Regions from separate parts of the Streptomyces sp. NBC_01092 genome, predicted to be linked through region 1. Evidence: riboswitches for the same ligand, from Rfam matches in the RefSeq annotation. Region 1 holds a riboswitch; each other region holds the start of a gene.

The links. A riboswitch is a leader RNA that binds a small molecule or an ion and turns the genes downstream of it on or off. The one in region 1 is predicted to bind cobalamin.
Region 2: another riboswitch for cobalamin. It lies ahead of OG254_RS15050 (prenyltransferase/squalene oxidase repeat-containing protein); the one in region 1 lies ahead of OG254_RS40225 (energy-coupling factor ABC transporter permease).
Region 3: another riboswitch for cobalamin. It lies ahead of OG254_RS39775 (CbtB-domain containing protein); the one in region 1 lies ahead of OG254_RS40225 (energy-coupling factor ABC transporter permease).

The regions. Positions count from the first base shown of each region.
Region 1 is NZ_CP108659.1:8,897,318-8,902,806, forward strand. Features, by position in the region: gene OG254_RS40210 (energy-coupling factor ABC transporter ATP-binding protein) at 1-394, opposite strand, end outside; gene cbiQ (cobalt ECF transporter T component CbiQ) at 391-1,140, opposite strand; gene OG254_RS40220 (energy-coupling factor ABC transporter substrate-binding protein) at 1,147-1,515, opposite strand; gene OG254_RS40225 (energy-coupling factor ABC transporter permease) at 1,512-2,213, opposite strand; cobalamin riboswitch at 2,243-2,429, opposite strand; gene OG254_RS40230 (SigE family RNA polymerase sigma factor) at 3,551-4,057, shown strand; gene OG254_RS40235 (hypothetical protein) at 4,289-4,636, opposite strand; gene OG254_RS40240 (dolichyl-phosphate-mannose--protein mannosyltransferase) at 4,774-5,489, shown strand, end outside.
Region 2 is NZ_CP108659.1:3,360,049-3,365,537, reverse strand. Features, by position in the region: gene OG254_RS15060 (energy-coupling factor transporter transmembrane component T) at 1-346, opposite strand, end outside; gene OG254_RS15055 (SCO2322 family protein) at 339-1,004, opposite strand; gene OG254_RS15050 (prenyltransferase/squalene oxidase repeat-containing protein) at 1,001-2,218, opposite strand; cobalamin riboswitch at 2,334-2,468, opposite strand; gene OG254_RS15045 (alpha/beta fold hydrolase) at 3,021-3,944, shown strand; gene fxsT (FxSxx-COOH system tetratricopeptide repeat protein) at 4,024-5,489, opposite strand, start outside.
Region 3 is NZ_CP108659.1:8,795,787-8,801,275, reverse strand. Features, by position in the region: gene OG254_RS39790 (histidine phosphatase family protein) at 1-573, shown strand, start outside; gene OG254_RS39785 (hypothetical protein) at 591-920, opposite strand; gene OG254_RS39780 (CbtA family protein) at 1,066-1,824, opposite strand; gene OG254_RS39775 (CbtB-domain containing protein) at 1,846-2,067, opposite strand; cobalamin riboswitch at 2,104-2,242, opposite strand; gene OG254_RS39770 (methylmalonyl-CoA mutase family protein) at 2,434-4,236, shown strand; gene scpA (methylmalonyl-CoA mutase) at 4,236-5,489, shown strand, end outside.

The sequences.
Region 1 (5,489 bases):
CCAGGGCGGCGAGCGCCTCGTCGACCCGCGCCCGCACCTCGGGGTCGGGCAGGCCGAGGTTCAGCGGGCCGAAGGAGACGTCCTGGGCGACGGACGCGGCGAACAGCTGGTCGTCGGGGTCCTGCACCACCAACTGGACCGTCGTCCGCAGCCGGGTCAGCCCCTTGCGGTCGTACGTGACCGGTGCGCCGTCCACCGTCAACCGGCCGTCGTGCGGCTTGAGTCCGCCGCTGAGCAGCCGCATCAGCGTGGTCTTGCCGCTGCCGTTACGGCCCAGCAGCGCGAGCGCGCGCCCCTCGCGCACGTCGAAGTCGAGGCCGCTGAGCACGACGGGGCCGTCCTCGTAGGCGTAGGACGCGCCGCGCAGGGCGACGAGAGCAGTGGGCTCGCTCATGGCAGGGCCCTTTCCAGTACGAGGGTGAGAGAGGCCAGCGTGACGAGGAGCGCGCAACTCGCGGCCGTGAAGCGGGTGGAGACCTTCGCCTCGGGCACCAGGACGCGCAGGGTGCCGTCGTAGCCGCGCCCGGCGAGCCCGGCCTGGAGCCGGGTGGCCCGGTCGAAGGACCGCACGAACGCGGTGGCGCCGAGCCCGGCCAGCGAACGCCACTCCGCGGCCCGGCTGGTGTGCCCGAGCCGTGCGGCCTGCGCGTCCCGGATCCGGCGCACCGAGTCGAGCAGCAGAAAGCTCATCCGGTACGTCACCAGCGCGACGTCCACGACGGGCGCGGGCACCCCGGCCTTCACCAGGCGGGGCAGCAGGTCCGACATCGGTGTGGTGAACGCGAACAGCAGCACCCCGAGGGAGGCGGCCGACGTACGCAGCAGCAGCTCACCGGCTCGCAGCGGACCGTCGTCGGCGAGGGACACGAAGCCCTGAGGCCCGCCGACCTGGACGAGCAGCGTGGCCGCACCTGTCACACAGAAGCCGAGCGGCACACGATAGGCACGCCACAGCCGCCGCCCCGGCACACCGGCCGGCCCCAGCAGCACCGCGAGGGCGGTGACCAGGACCAGCGCGGCACCCGGCCAGGGCGGCAGGGAGATCGCGAGCAGGGTGAGGCCGAGCCCGAGCACGGCCTTGTCCACGGGATGACGGCGGCGCCAGCGACTGCTGTGCGCCGCCGCGTCGATCGGCAGCACGCGGGCTCAGTCCTGTTCGGCGGGGGACTTCCCAGCGCCGGCGCTCGGCACCTTGTCCGCCTCCCGCTCCAGCGCCCGCTGCTCACCTTGCTTGCGTCCCCGGCGCAGGCCGAAGTAGTAGGCGAGGACACCTGCGCCGAGGGCCGCCTGGAGGGAGAAGAGCGCCGACTCGATCTCGCCGGACGGCGGCTCGTACAGCGGCGAGAACCACGGCTCGTAGTCCGGCTCGATCTCGGTGATCGCCGTCTCCGCCTCGCCGTCCGCGCCCGTGAACGGCTCCTCCTTGTGGTCACCGAGGCCGAGGGCCAGCGGCAGCACGGCGAGCGCGGCCACGACGGCCAGCAGCAGGATGTTGATCTTCGTGTTCTTGTTCATCGGGCCACCGCTTCGGTCTCGCTCGCGGACTGCTTCTTCGTGAGGAGCACGCCCAGCCGGGTCAGTTCGCCCTTGCTGGACTGCACCAGCAGCCGCATCACGAGCACCGTCAGCAGGCCCTCGCTCACCGCGAGCGGGATCTGGGTGACGGCGAAGATGGAACCGAACTTGCCGAGTGCGCCCAGGAATCCGCTGCCCGGGTCGGGGAAGGCGAGCGCCAGCTGGACGCTGGTCACGCAGTAGGTGGACAGGTCGGCGACGAACGCCCCGAAGAACACGGCGACCATCAGCGGCACGTCGTAGCGCCGCAGCAGCTTGTAGATCGCGTATCCGGCCCAGGGCCCGACGATCGCCATCGAGAAGACGTTCGCGCCGAGCGTGGTCAGGCCGCCGTGCGCGAGCAGCAGCGCCTGGAAGAGCAGCGTGATCGTGCCCAGGACCGCCATGATCGGCGGCCGGAACAGGATGGCGCCCAGGCCCGTGCCGGTGGGATGGGAGCAGCTGCCGGTCACCGAGGGCAGCTTCAGCGCGGACAGGACGAACGTGAAGGCCCCGGAGGCGCCGAGGAGCAGCGTGCTCTCGGGATTCTCCCTGACCTCACGGGTGAGTGACCGGACTCCGTGGACGACGAATGGCGCGGACGCGACGCCCCAGGCGACGGCGTGCGCCGGCGGGAGGAAACCCTCGGCTATGTGCATGGCTCAGCAGACCCTCTCCAGCACCTCGTGGATGGTTGACGCGCCTTGGCCGGTCTCCTGGCTGACGGGTGACACCGCCCGTGCTCCGCCTTCCCGGGTTCCTAAGAACCCAGTGGCTGCCCGTGAGGGCTGGAGCCGGACTTCCCGATTCACAGTGGCGAGGGCCGCACCGGCATCACACCGGATTTCCCGTTCACCAAGGCGTGGTGACAGTAGTGCCCGCACACGGTGGCTGACAAGCACGCCCAGGGGGCGTGAAAGCGGCGTTCGTCCGCTTCGTGGCGGGTTCACGCGCGGGCGCGTAACGTGACGGAGCATGAAGATCCTCATCTCCTGGGATCGTCGCCGTGACCTTGGGTGCCCGGCGGAGAACGGCAGTTCGTCGGACCACTGATGACCGTTCAAACCCACTGTCGCCCATGGCGGCAGATGTCAGAACTGATGTCGGTACCCTGGCACCGTCACTTTTGGTAGTTAGCAGCTTGGGCCGCCGCAGCGCACTTGCGTCTTGCTCTGTGCGTGCAGAGACTCCCTCCGGTCGTGGCCGGAGGGAGTCCGCCTTGTATTGATCCCGAAACGGATTGGGTTCGATTCGAAGTGGTAGCGCACGTGCGGTCCGCCGAAGTTGCCGCGCACGACATGCGGTTGGGGCTGGCGTTGGTGGAAGAAGCGGCTGGTCTCCCTAGCGAGTTGGGCCTGGTCACGGATCCGGGCTGGACTTGAGATCGGCGTTGATCAGTTCGTCCGGATTGAGCTTGGACGCATGCGAGGGCAGGAGGTACTACAGCTCGATCCGGTCGGCGTGCTCCGCCAGCGAGGTGCGGACCTTCTTCGAGAGATCACCTGCGTGTCGAAGGTCCTTGTGACGACCGTGAATTGGCGGATGTATTACTTCAGCCCCTTTTCGGTGGACGTCGCGATGGGCCCAGTGCTTAGAAGGCGCCTGCTCAGGGGCGGCGTGCGGGGCCTCTGAACTGCATTGATAAGTGCAGCTGTCAGATAAAACTCTGGCATCGCTCCGACAGCTCATTGATTCTGACCGTGCCCACGATCTGTCCAAGTTGGCGCTCTCAGCTTGGGAAGCGACGGTGCTTGCCAAGCTGAGCGGCTGACGAGTTGGTAGGAGGGGTTCCTGCAACGCGGGCCTGCTCGGACACCGTCGAGGCGGTAGTGCGGGCCCAACTTCGGGGAGAGGGCCGCGACAGGTGGCGGGTCTCCGGGTGCGCGGTGAATGCGTGTGAGCCAGTCCACATGGCGGGGGTGCATAGCCGGGTCGGAGCCAGTGTCTTTAGTGAGGGTGTAGGGGGCGGGGCGTGTCGAGGTGAGGGACGACGCTGATGGGGCAGTTGCGGGCCGATGGGTTCGACCGGTTCGTGGCGGCTCGGGGGTCGTCGTTGCTTCATCTGGCGCGGCTGCTCACCGGTGGAGACCGGCACCGGGCCGAGGATCTGCTGCAGGAAGCGCTGGTCAAGCTGTGGTTCGCCTGGCCGAAGGTGGCCGAGCAGGCGCCGGAGGCATACGTGCGCAGGATCCTGGCCCGTGCGGCGGCTCGCTCGGCACGGCGTCGCTGGTGGAGTGAGCACCCCGTGGACCGACTGCCCGACTCGCCCGAGGTGGGAGACGAGACCGCCGCCGTGGACGAGCGGACCCGGTTGGAGGCAGCGCTGGCGCTGCTGCCGGCGCGGCAGCGGGCTGCGGTGGTGCTGCGCTATTACCAGGACCTGTCCGAGCGGCACGTCGCGGAAGCGCTGGGGTGTCCGATCGGTACCGCCCGCTCGCTCACGGCACGCGGCGTTGCACGGCTGCGACAGCTTCTGGGCGAGGCCGTTGAGCCGGTGGAGTGAAGGAGGAGTCATGGATCACTTCGAGCAGGAGCTGGCGCGGATGATGCGTGACAGCCAGGAGGGCACGGCCTTTGAAGACCGGCACCGACACCGAATGGAAGCCGGCGTTCGCGCCCGTCGGCGGGCTCGGACGGCATGGATGACCACCGGATCCGTGCTGACCATCGCCGGACTCGGAGTCGGACTGATGGTCCTGCCGAGCTCCTTCGCTCAGGACGGGCCCACTGGTCCTCAGCGCCGCACCGTCACTTCTGCCGAGCCGGTGCCGACGCAGCCGACGACCCGCCCCGTCTCCAGTGCCACGGAGGCGCCGATGCCGACCTGCACGCCAATCACCGGGCCGGTGCCGACCCCGGCCTGTGGCTCAACTACCCGGCCGGCGCCGATGCCGACCCGCCCCTCACCCACCGAGCCGATGCCCCTGCCGGCCCGCCCCTCACCTACCGAGCCGGTCCCGATGCCGACTCGCCCCTCACCTACCGAGCCGGTCCCGATGCCGACTCGCCCCTCACCTACCGAGCCGGTCCCGATGCCGACTCGCCCCTCACCCACCGAACCGGCGCCGATGCCGACCCGCACCGCAACCTCCAGGTAGCGCCTCGGCCAGGCTCAAGCAGTCTCGATGGGCGGGGCGGCCTGAGCCGGCCCGAGTACCACCGACCACCGGCAGCTGATTCCCGCTTGTCCCGCTCTCCACGAGTTGAAGGCTTCACCACGTGATCCGAGAGAACGCGACCGCGTCCGTCGCCGTGCCGCCGAAGGCGGCGGACTGCCGGCCGACCTCCTGGGAGCGGCGGCTGCGCCGCTTCGGGTACGTCGAGCGGCCGCGTACGTCCACCCGCGACCGCCTGGTGGTGCCGTTTCCCGAGCCCGGGTCGCGGCTGTGGCGCTCGCTCGGGCTGTCCCCGGTGGCGGCGGCCAGGCTGGCGCGCTGGTCGGGGTGGGCCGGCCCGCTGCTCGTGGCCCTGGTTGCCGGACTGCTGCGCCATTGGGAGCTGGGCAGCCCGCGGGCGGTCGTATTCGACGAGACGTATTACGCCAAGGACGCCTGGGCGCTGCTGCAGCACGGCTATGAGGGCGCCTGGCCGGCCGACCGTGCCGCCATCGACAAGCTGATCCTCGCGGACCCGAAGCGGATCCCCCTGGGCACCGACCCGTCGTTCGTGGTCCATCCGCCGATGGGCAAGTGGGTCATCGCGCTCGGCGAGTGCGCCTTCGGGCTCAATCCGATCGGCTGGCGCTTCATGGTCGCGTTGCTGGGCACGGCGTCGGTGCTGATGCTGTGCCGTATCGGGCGGCGGCTGTTCCGTTCCACGGCTCTGGGGTGCCTGGCCGGCGTGCTGATGGCGGTGGACGGGCTGCACTTCGTGATGAGCCGCACCGCGCTGCTGGATCTGATCGTCATGTTCTTCGTGCTGGCGGCGTTCGGCGC
Region 2 (5,489 bases), 5.5 Mb from region 1:
GGATGAAGAGGACGGCCAGGGCCAGCTTGAAGAAGACGGAGTAGGAGCGGGCCCAGGGGGCGTTCGGGCGGCAGGCCGCCACGACGTACGCGGAGGTCGCGATGAGGAGGGCGAGGAGGAGCGGGTTGGTGGTGCGGGTGGCGGCGGTACCGAGGGCGAGGGCCCAGAGCCACCAGGCGCCGGGGTGCAGGGGAGGGGCGGCAGCGTCCCGAAGGGGCGCGGGGCCGTGACATGTGCGGCTCCGCCGCGCGGGCGCGACCAGCCACGATGGCGCCGCGGACGACCAACCTCCCGTCCCCGTCCCGAGGCGGCGCACATCGTCAGAGCCGGCGGCGCGCTCAGGCATCCCCGCGCCGCCGTGCCTGCCAGACCGCCGCAGCCCCGAGCACCACCACCACGGCGACGCCCGCGACCAGGCCCAGCGAGAGCCCGCCGTCCGAGTCGTCCTCGGCCGCGGTGGCGGTCCGTCCGGCCGCAGTCGGTTTCCCGGTCTCCCCGCCGCCGCCCGACACCTGATCGCCGCAGCCCTTCTGCGGATACCCGGTGATCGCGCACAACAGGGCGTTGCTGTCGTAGCGCAGGGGCTTGGCGACGGCCGCGAGGGCCTCGGCCGTGGTCGCGTCGGGAGCCACCCGGGCACAGGCCGTACGGCGGGCAGGGGGCGTCTCGCCGGACGGGGCGTCGGCCGCCGTACCGAAGTCGATGACCAGGGCGACCCGCTTCCTGCCGTCCTCGGCGGGCGTCCTGGCGCAGATCACCGCGAACTCGGCCGCGCCCCTGGGCTGCGTCGCGTCCTTCGAGTCCTCGCTCACCGCGAACCGGAAGCCCTGGACGTCACCGTCGGAGGGGCGGGCGAGGGAGGGGCCCTGGGTGGCGTAGATCCAGGTGTCGCCCTGCCGCTCCCAGAAGGACCAGTAGCGGTAGCCGGCCGCCTGAGCGGCCTGGGCCGCGCCGGTCAGCAGGACCAGCGCGGCCAGGAGCGGGGCGAGCACGCGGCGGATCACGCCTGGGGGCCCTTCTTGCGGCCGCTCAGCAGGAAGCCGATGCCGACGCCGACGACGAGGAAGATGCCGACGTACCACCAGACACCGAAGGGACTGTCGTCCTTGGTCTTCTCCTCGTTTGTGGCCTTTGCCGCGGCCTGCGGTGCGGGGCCGGTGGCGTTGAGCTGCTTGACCAGGTCGGCGCCGCCGAAGTCGCGGGGGTCGGTGCCGGTGGCGTGGGCGGCGAGGATCAGCTGGGCGTAGGCGGCCGGGCCGCTCTGCTTCGCCCACTTCGCGGAGTTCTGCTCCAGCCAGCGCAGCGGCTTCTCGGCGGCGTCGGCACCGGAGAGGGCGGCCAGTGCGACGACCGCGTCGGCGGTGTTGCCGTAGTCGGGCTGGTCCTCGGCGCCGGGGAGGGCGGAAGTGAGGTGGCCGTCCTTGGCGAGGGCGTCGGTGAGGTAGGCGGCGCCGTTGACGGCGGCCTGAAGCGAGGACGGGTAGCCGCCGTCGGTGCAGTCCGCAGTGGGCGTCTCCTTGCCGGGGCTCACGACGAGGCCCTTGCCGAGCGAGCCGAGGACACCGGCCGCGGTGGCGTCGGCGTTGGCGAGCAGCTTGCCCTTCTTGTCGGGCTGGAAGGCGAAGGCGCCGCCGTCGTCGTCCTTGCACGACAGGGCGAGCTGCTTGAGTGCGTCGTACGCCGACTGCCCGTCCTTGCGGACATACGCAGGCTTCTCACCGGCGGCGGCGAGTCCACCGATCACCACGGACGTGGAGTTGGTGTCGCTGGCCCCGCCCGGCATGTACCCCCAGCCGCCGTCCTTGTTCTGGACGGACTTCAGCCAGGTCACGGCCTTGGAGGTGGCGGCGTCGTGCCCGCCGAGGGCGACGAGCGCCTGGACGGCGGCGGCCGTGTTGTTGGTGTCGACGAGGGTCTTGGCATCGCAGTCGGCGGAGGCGTCGGCACGGTAGGGCGCGAAGGCCCCGTTCGCGCACTGCTGCCCAAGCAGCCAGTCCACGGCCTTCGGGGCCGGCTTCACCCCGACGGTGTCCTGAGCGAGCATCGCGAGGGACTGCCGCCAGACACCGTCGTAGGTGGGGTCGGTGGTGCCGTACAGCTCGGCGGGGTACGCCGGCTTCGGCGAGGCGGAGGGGGAGGAGTCGGCGGCTATGGCCGGCGCGGCCGCGCCGATCACGACGGCGGCGGCCAGGACCGCGGCGCTGTGACGGACGTTCATGATCGGCGGGTGCCCTTCCCTAGGGGGACCGGGCAGCACAGGGGAGACCCCCGGCGGCTCGGCTCCGTATACCTCGACGGTGCCGCACTCCGGCGGACTGCCGGGGCACGTGAGCCGGTCACTTCCCGTACGCGGCGATCCGGCTCACCGGCCTTCGACGACGACCGGTTCACGGTTGCGGGTCAGCGCCGGATTTGCACCGGCTTTCCCACGTACGGGTGTGATGACGACGGCGACACTCTACCCGGGGGTAGGCGGGGGCCGAGAGGGGGCGGTGGGCGGCGGAGGCGGGCCGGTGGTGAGCGAGGTCGAGGGTGGCCGGTTCGGCTGGATTTCGCCCATGGATGTTGCAGGGGGTTGCCGAGCTTCGTGATGGGCGTGTGCATGATCCCGGCCGGGATGTCGGCCCTTCCTTGCGGACGGATCGGTATCGGCCGACGTCAGGATGCGAGCCGTGTCGGGGGACCCCATCATGTGGGTACTGCCCTCGGTCTGCATGATCGCCGCCGTGCGGCGGTGTGATCACTGAAGTGTCAAACCAAACATGTATTTTGCGCCGAATGGCTATCGGTGTGGCTGGAATGACCTGCCGGAGGGTGGGAATCCTCTACCGTTTGGTCGGTGCGAGCGGCCCTTCGGGACGCGCAACCGTCACCCCATGACATTGCGTCTTTCGAAAAACCCTTGGTCCGTCGCGAATGACGGCTGGTTTGTGTGTCGACTGGCGCTCTGACGGGCGGGATGCTGATTCTCTGGGTCCTGCTCCGGGCGGCCGCGGCGCTGGCGACGGGAGGCACACCTGGTGTTGGGAAGTGTCAAGAGCGGCGACGGCAAGAGGCTGCTCTTCTTCGAGACGTCGGGGGACCCGAAGGGCCACCCGGTGTTCTTGCTGCATGGCACTCCGGGCAGCAGGGTCGGGCCGCGTCCACGGACCAGCGTTCTCTACAAGCTGGGCATCCGGCTCATCTCCTATGACCGGCCGGGGTACGGGGAGTCGCAGCGGTTAAAAGGCCGCGCTGTGTGTCACGCCGCCGCGGACGTGGAGGCCATCGCCGACCAGCTGAATCTCGGGCCGTTTTCCGTGCTCGGCCGTTCCGGCGGCGGACCGCACGCGTTGGCGTGTGCGGCGCTGCTTCCGGACAGGGTCGCCAGTGCTGCCGTGCTGGTCAGCATCGCTCCTCCCGATGCAGATGGGCTCGACTGGTTCGAGGGGATGGCCCCGTCCAACGTCATCGCCTACAAGGCCGCCAGGGCGGCTCTCCGCGATGGTTCCGAGGAGTGCCTGGAAAGGCTCAAGGCCAACCTTGCCAGCAATGCAGATGCCATTCGTGACAAGCCGGAATCACTACTGGGGCTACTGACTCCGGAGATGCCCACGGCAGACAAGGCTGTGGTGGGACACGGTGGGATCCGAGGCCTGCTCCTCGCCAACTACGAGACCAGTGTGGTGCGTTCCTCGTTCGGGTGGCTCGATGACGTGCTGTCCTTCCGGCGGGACTGGGGCTTCGAGCCAGGCAAGATCGTCGAAGTCCCGCTGCTGCTGTGGCACGGTGAGCACGACACCTTCTCGCCCGTCGGTCACTTCCGATGGCTAGCCGAACGCATTCCCTCAGCGACTGCCGTGCTGAAGCCGGGGGCGGCTCACTTCGCCGCGCTGCCGGCCGTACCGGAAATACTCGCTTGGCTGCGTGACCGTGCTCGCGAGCGGTTCGGGGCCGCCGTGTAGCGGGTTTCGGCAGCCCCTCCGTGTCCGCGAAAGTGGTTCGCTGCGATGTGCTCGCCGACGTCGGCGAGCACATCGCAGATCAGATCGGGTGCGGGTCGAACTCCCAGCCCGACCGACTCCACTCGCGCAGGGCCAGAGCGCGGGGATGATCGGCCCCGAGCCGCGCAGTGATCGCGCCCAGCACCTCCTCGCGCAGCCGTTCGGCCGCCTCGCTCTCTCCCAACTCGTTCAATACCACCGCGAGGTTGGCCGCGCAGACCAGTGGGGCGGGGTGCTGGTCGTCGTTGAGGACATCGCGAAGCCGGTCCAGTACCTCCTCGTAGGTAGCGCGGGCCCGTCCGCGCTGCCCCAGTGCGGCCTGGGCATTGGCCAGGTTCACCCGGCACATCAGGGTGAACGGGTGGTCGTCGTCGAAGATCGCCGCGAAGACCCTTGCGGCTTGCTCGGCGTGTGCCAGGGAGGAAGCCGCCTCGTTGGCCGTGTAGAGCAGCACGGCCAGGTTCGCGTAGCAGGCTGCTGTGTAGGGGTGTTGGTCTTGGAAGAACCGACGGCAGTCGTCCAGGACCCGGCGGGCCAGCTCAAGGGCCTCTTCGGTACGACCCTGCGCGCCCAGGATCCCGGCCAGGCCCAGGTGGAGCAGCAACCTGTTGGGCGAGGCCGACCCTTCCTCGGAGGGCAGGTTGGACAGCACTGTGCGTGTCAGGACCTCCGCCTCCTGAGCCCGGCCCATCTGGTGCAGGGCACCCGACAGCGCTTTGCCTGCGTTGATGGTGGTGGGAGCGGACGCGCCGAACTGCTGATGGGAGAGGCATTGGTCGTAGGTGCGCCGCAACGGAAGCTCGGATCCGGCGTAGTCGCCGCAGTCGAGCAGATCGCGGGCGTAACTGATGGTTGATGCCCGGGTGTAGGCATGCTCCGGGCCGAGGATCTTGTTTCGAGTCTCCATTGTCTTGCGGTCCAGCCGCAGAGCATCCGTGTACTGCCCCAACACTCGTAGACACACCGCGTAATTGTTGGCCGCCATGAGGCTGCGCGGATGGTCTTCGCCGAACAACTCCAGGAACTGCTCGTGGTTGAGCCGGTCGCGGTCCAGTGCCTCGCTGTAGCGGCCCAGACCGCGCAGGTCGGCAGCCACACCGCCGGACGTCATGAGGATGTGAAGGTCGTGCGGGCTGTCCAGGGCCGCTTCCTGGCGGTGCAGTACGTCCGTGTCCAGCTCCAGGGCCTCTTGGTATCTGCCCTGGGCACGAAGGATGTTGGCGATCTGGAAGCCCATGTGGAGCACCCAGCGCTCGTCGGGCCCGCTGTGTTCGCGCCAGCCCTGATGCACGCGCGTGCTCAGGTCGTACGCCTGCTTCAGCTCGCCGCGGCGGCGCAACTGGCGAACCCGGTCCACGATCAGCTTGCGGATGCCGTAGTCGGGTGCTGCCAGGGCCCACGAGGTTCCCAGGTGAGGCCAGATGATGCGGTAGCGCTCCCAGGTGTTGTGGTCCTCGGGGTCGTCCTGTTCGGGACGGGCGGCCACCAAGGTGCGGAAGACGACGT
Region 3 (5,489 bases), 100 kb from region 1:
GTCACCTTCATCTCACCCGCGATGAACGCGAGCCTGCGCCAGGCCCGCTTCGACGACGGCCGGACCCCGCTCGACGACAGCGGCACGGCACAGGCCCGCGCGGCCGCCGGGACCCTGCCCTCGGCCGCCGATGTGTTCACTTCGCCGAGCCTGCGCTGCCGGGAGACGGCCGAGGCGCTCGCTCTGCACGGATCTGCGGCGGGGGAGCTGACGGGGCTGGAGATGAGCCGCTGGCGGGGCCGCACGCTCGACGAGGTGAGCGCCGTCGAGCCGGAGTCGGTGAGCCGCTGGCTCACGGACCCGGGGTGCGCGCCGCACGGGGGCGAGTCGGTACGGGACTTCTGCGACCGGGTCGCCCAGTGGCTGACGGCCGCGCAGGACCTGGACGGCCGTACGCTCGCCGTGGTCGAGCCGGAGGTCGTTCGCGCCGCCGTCGTTCATGCGCTCGGCATGCCCGCGGCGGCCTTCTGGCGTCTTGACGTCGCCCCGCTGACGGCGACGGAGCTCAGTGGACGGACCGGGCGCTGGAACCTGCGGCTGGGGCGGGCCCTTGCCGCGCCGCACACCGGTTAGAGACGAGCGTCCGGGGTTCAGGATGCCGTGTCGCGGTGGCGACGCAGCAATGCCGCGATGGCGCAGCGCAGACAGCCCGTGTCGGTGTCCGTCCGCGTCACCGCATCGCCGGCGCACGCCGTGCCCGCCTGCTCCCGGCAGCGGGCGGGCGGCGCCGCGACCAGCGTCTCCAGGTCCTGCAGCAGCTGCTCGGTGCGCTTGACCTGCTGGCCCAGTACGCGCACCCGGGCGCTCTGGCCGCCGATCTGCCGTCGGCTGGCCATCAGTTGCTCGTACTCCTCCACGGTCAGCGCCACCGCCTCGTGGCCGCCGAGGGTGATGCGGCGCGGCTGTGGGTGTCTGGCCACTCGGCTCCTCCGCTCCTCGCCCGCGTGGTCGTCGGGTAATCGGCCGGTCGTCCGAGCCATGTCCCGTCCCGTCGACTCGGTGTCCGCAGAACGTGAGAGGGCCCCCGGATGGTTCCGCGGGCCCTCTCACGTGATCGCATTCCGGTCAGCTGGGGGCAGCCACCGCCGGGGCCGAAGCCGCGGCGGCCGGTCTGGGATTCAGCAGTCGCTCGGCCAGCTCGCCGAAGAGCAGCCCGAAGCCTGCCCAGAGCGTGGCCTGCATGGCCAGCGCGGAGATCCGGAACCTCCACAGCACGGCGGCCGGGAAGTCCGCGGGAACCTCGTTGACGACCGGCAGGAACGCGTACGCCAGGCCGATCACCACGGCGAACGCGGCCACCGCGGCGACGGTGGCGTACCAGGTGCCCAGCCTCGGGGCGAGGCGCTTGCCGAGGAGGGTCGCGGCCACCGCGAGGAGGACGCTGAGCACCATCATCAGGAAGTACAGGGTGGTCCGTTTGCCGATGGTGTCGGGGTCGCCGACGGCGGGCGGGTTGGCCGGATACTTCAGGAACGGCACGACGTAGACGGCGAGCAGTGCGCACCCGGACAGCAGCAGCGCGGTGGCCCGCGGGCTGAAGCGGCCGACGCGGCCGAGGGCGAAGCAGTAGGCGAGGGCGGCGATGCCGCCGAAGGCGACCCCGTAGATCAGCACACCGGTGGCGAGGCCCGCGGTGGACTGAAGGCTGCGGGAGACGAGTTCGACCTCGTGCTCGTGCCCGGAGGCGTGGGCCTCCTCGAAGCCGATCGCCTTGTCGACGCTCGGCTCACCGAGGAAGTAGGCCACGACGAGGGCGAGTACACCGGCGCCGAGGCCGGCGAGCATGCCCCGTACGAGCAGGTTTCTTACCGTTGCGGAGTTCATGAGTGTGCGGCGTCCCTCTGGTCAGTGGCAGGGGAAGCCGAGGAGGTGGCGGGCGTCGTGCACCCACTCGTGGACGTCCTCGCCGGAGACGACGGAGGTGGCGCCCTGTTCGGCGCCGACGAAGTACAGCAGGACCAGCATCAGGATGCCGAAGAAGACCGCCCAGGGGACGATCGCGCCGATCGGCAGTTTGGCGGGGAGAGCGGGGGTGGTGGCGGTCGGCTGAGCGACATGCTGCGCCATGGCAGGGCCTCCTTAAGGGAGTTCGCGTCCCATCTCGGTGGTGCACATGACGACGGCCACGGGTCTGACTCGCCACCCTTCCCAAGGGGCGGCATACAGTGGCGCGACCGTGCCGGATTCCCACCGGCTTCCGCTTCGCCGTCGTCGATATCGCACCGACCGTACTGCTCGACCAGGACATGACCAATGGCAGGCGGGCCTGCGGGACCCTCCTCTGACCGAACCTTTACCTGCGACGAAAGCCGCGGAACGCCCTTTCCCCGACCGCCTCATTCGATGCGGAGACCCAGGTCACAATGTGGGAGAGGGCAAGGTCACAGCCGTGCCCTCTGCTGCTCCTTTGATGATCTGACCTAGCATCCGAGCATGACGGTCCTGCCTGACGACGGGCTCTCGCTGGCCGCCGAGTTCCCTGACGCAACCCATGAGCAGTGGCAACACCTGGTGGAAGGTGTGCTGCGCAAGGCGGGCAAGGACGTCTCGGGCCCGGCCGCGGAAGAAGCCCTGTCCACTGCCCTGGAGGACGGGTTGCGCACCCGCCCTCTGTACACCGCGCGCGATGCCGCACCCGACACAGGTTTGCCCGGGTTCGCCCCCTTCGTCCGTGGCGGCCGTGCCGAGGGCAACACGGCCGGCGGCTGGGATGTGCGCCAGCGCCACACGGCGCTCAAGGACAGCGTGGTGCTCGCGGACCTGGAGAACGGCGTCACCTCACTGTGGCTGGTCCTCGGCGAGGGCGGCATCCCGGTTTCGGAACTCGGCCGCGCCCTGGAAGGCGTCTACCTCGACCTGGCCCCTGTCGTCCTCGACGCGGGCACCGAGGTGGAGCCCGCCGCGCGTGAGCTGCTGCGGCTGTACGAGGAGCGGGGCGTCGCCAAGGAGGCGGCGCGCGGCAACCTCGGCGCGGACCCGCTCGGCCATGAGGCCCGTACCGGACAGTCCTCGGAGTTCGCCGCCGTCGCCTCGCTGGCCCGGCTGTGCGCCGAGGAGTACCCGGGGCTGCGGGCGCTGACCGTGGACGCGCTGCCGTACCACGAGGCCGGTGGCTCGGCCGCGCAGGAACTGGGCTGCTCGCTGGCGACCGGTGTCGCCTATCTGCGGGAGCTGACCGAGGCCGGTCTGACGGTCGAACAGGCCGGTGCGCAGCTGGAGTTCCGGTACGCGGCCACCGCCGACCAGTTCCTGACCATCGCCAAGCTGCGGGCCGCGCGCCGGCTGTGGGCGCGGGTGAGCGAGGTGTGCGGGGCGCCGAGCGCGCAGGTGCAGCACGCCGTCACCTCGCCGGTGATGATGTCGCGCCGCGACCCCTGGGTGAACATGCTGCGCACGACGGTGGCCACGCTGGCCGCCGGCGTCGGCGGCGCCGACTCCGTGACCGTGCTGCCCTTCGACCATGCGCTCGGCCTGCCGGACGCTTTCGCGCGGCGCATCGCCCGCAACACCTCGACCATCCTCATCGAGGAGTCGCACCTGGCCCGGGTGATCGACCCGGCCGGCGGCTCCTGGTACGTGGAGCGGCTCACGGACGAACTCGCCGAGGCGGGCTGGGAGTTCTTCCAGCGCATCGAGGGTGCGGGCGGCCAGGCCGAGGCCCTGCGCTCCGGACGGCTCGGCCAGGACCTGGCCGAGACCTGGGCGGCGCGCACCGGCAAGCTCGTCAAGCGGCGCGAACCGATCACCGGCGTCAGCGAGTTCCCGAACCTCGCCGAGCAGCCGGTGGAGCGCGAGCCCGCTCCCGAGGTCCGGTCCGGCGGCCTCCCGCGCGTCCGCCGTGACGAGGCGTACGAGGCGCTGCGTGCCCGTTCCGACGCCCACCTCGCCGCCACCGGGTCCCGGCCGCGGATCTACCTGGCCGCACTCGGCCCGGCCGCCGCCCACACCGCGCGGCTCACCTTCGCGTCGAACCTGTTCCAGGCGGGCGGCATCGAGCCCGTCACCGAGGGCACCTTCGCCGAGAGCGGCGCCACCGAGGCGTGCCTGTGCTCCAGCGACGCGGTGTACGAGGAGCAGGCCCAGACCGTGGCCGCCGAGTTCAGGTCGGCGGGCGCCACGCACGTGTTCCTCGCGGGCCGCCCCGGGCAGTACACCGATGTCGACAGTTACGTCTTCGCGGGCTGTGACGCCGTCGCCGTGCTGTCCGCCACCCTCGACCGCATGGGAGTGTCCTGATGGGAATCCCCGACTTCTCCGGGATCGAGCTGGGGACCCCGACCGCCGCCGCCGGCGCCGACGAGTGGCGTACGGCCGTCAAGCAGGCCACGGGCGGGGACGAGCCACTGTGGGAGACCCCCGAGGGCATCGCGGTCAAGCCGCTGTACACCGGCCGTGACCTGGAGGGCCTGGACTTCCTGGGCACCTACCCGGGCATGGCGCCGTATCTGCGCGGCCCGTACCCGACGATGTACGTCAACCAGCCCTGGACGATCCGCCAGTACGCGGGCTTCTCCACCGCCGAGGAGTCCAACGCGTTCTACCGGCGCAACCTGGCGGCCGGCCAGAAGGGCCTGTCGGTCGCCTTCGACCTGCCCACGCACCGGGGTTACGACAGCGACCACCCGCGCGTGACGGGCGACGTCGGCATGGCGGGCGTCGCCATCGACTCGATCTACGACATGCGGCAGCTCTTCGACGGCATTCCGCTGGACAAGATGACCGTGTCGATGACGATGAACGGCGCCGTGCTGCCGGTGCTGGCGCTGTACATCGTGGCGGCGGAGGAACAGGGCGTACCGCCCGAGAAGTTGGCCGGGACCATCCAGAACGACATCCTCAAGGAGTTCATGGTCCGCAACACCTACATCTATCCGCCGAAGCCGTCGATGCGGATCATCTCCGACATCTTCGCCTTCACCTCGCAGCGGATGCCCCGCTACAACTCGATCTCCATCTCCGGCTACCACATCCAGGAGGCCGGTGCGACGGCCGATCTGGAGCTGGCGTACACGCTCGCGGACGGGGTCGAGTACATCCGCGCGGGCCGTGAGGCCGGCCTGGACGTGGACGCGTTCGCGCCTCGCCTCTCCTTCTTCTGGGCGATCGGCATGAACTTCTTCATGGAGGTCGCCAAGCTGCGGGCGGCGCGCCTGCTGTGGGCGAAGCTGGTGAAGCAGTTCGACCCGAAGAACTCCAAGTCGCTTTCCCTGCGCACCCATTCGCAGACCTCGGGCTGGTCGCTGACCGCGCAGGACGTGTTCAACAACGTCACGCGTACGTGCGTCGAGGCGATGGCCGCGACGCAGGGTCACACACAGTCGCTGCACACCAACGCCCTGGACGAGGCGCTCGCGCTGCCCACCGACTTCTCGGCCCGCATCGCGCGCAACACGCAGCTGATGATCCAGCAGGAGTCGGGCACGACCCGGGTCATCGACCCGTGGGGCGGCAGCGCCTACGTGGAGAAGCTGACGTACGACCTCGCGCGC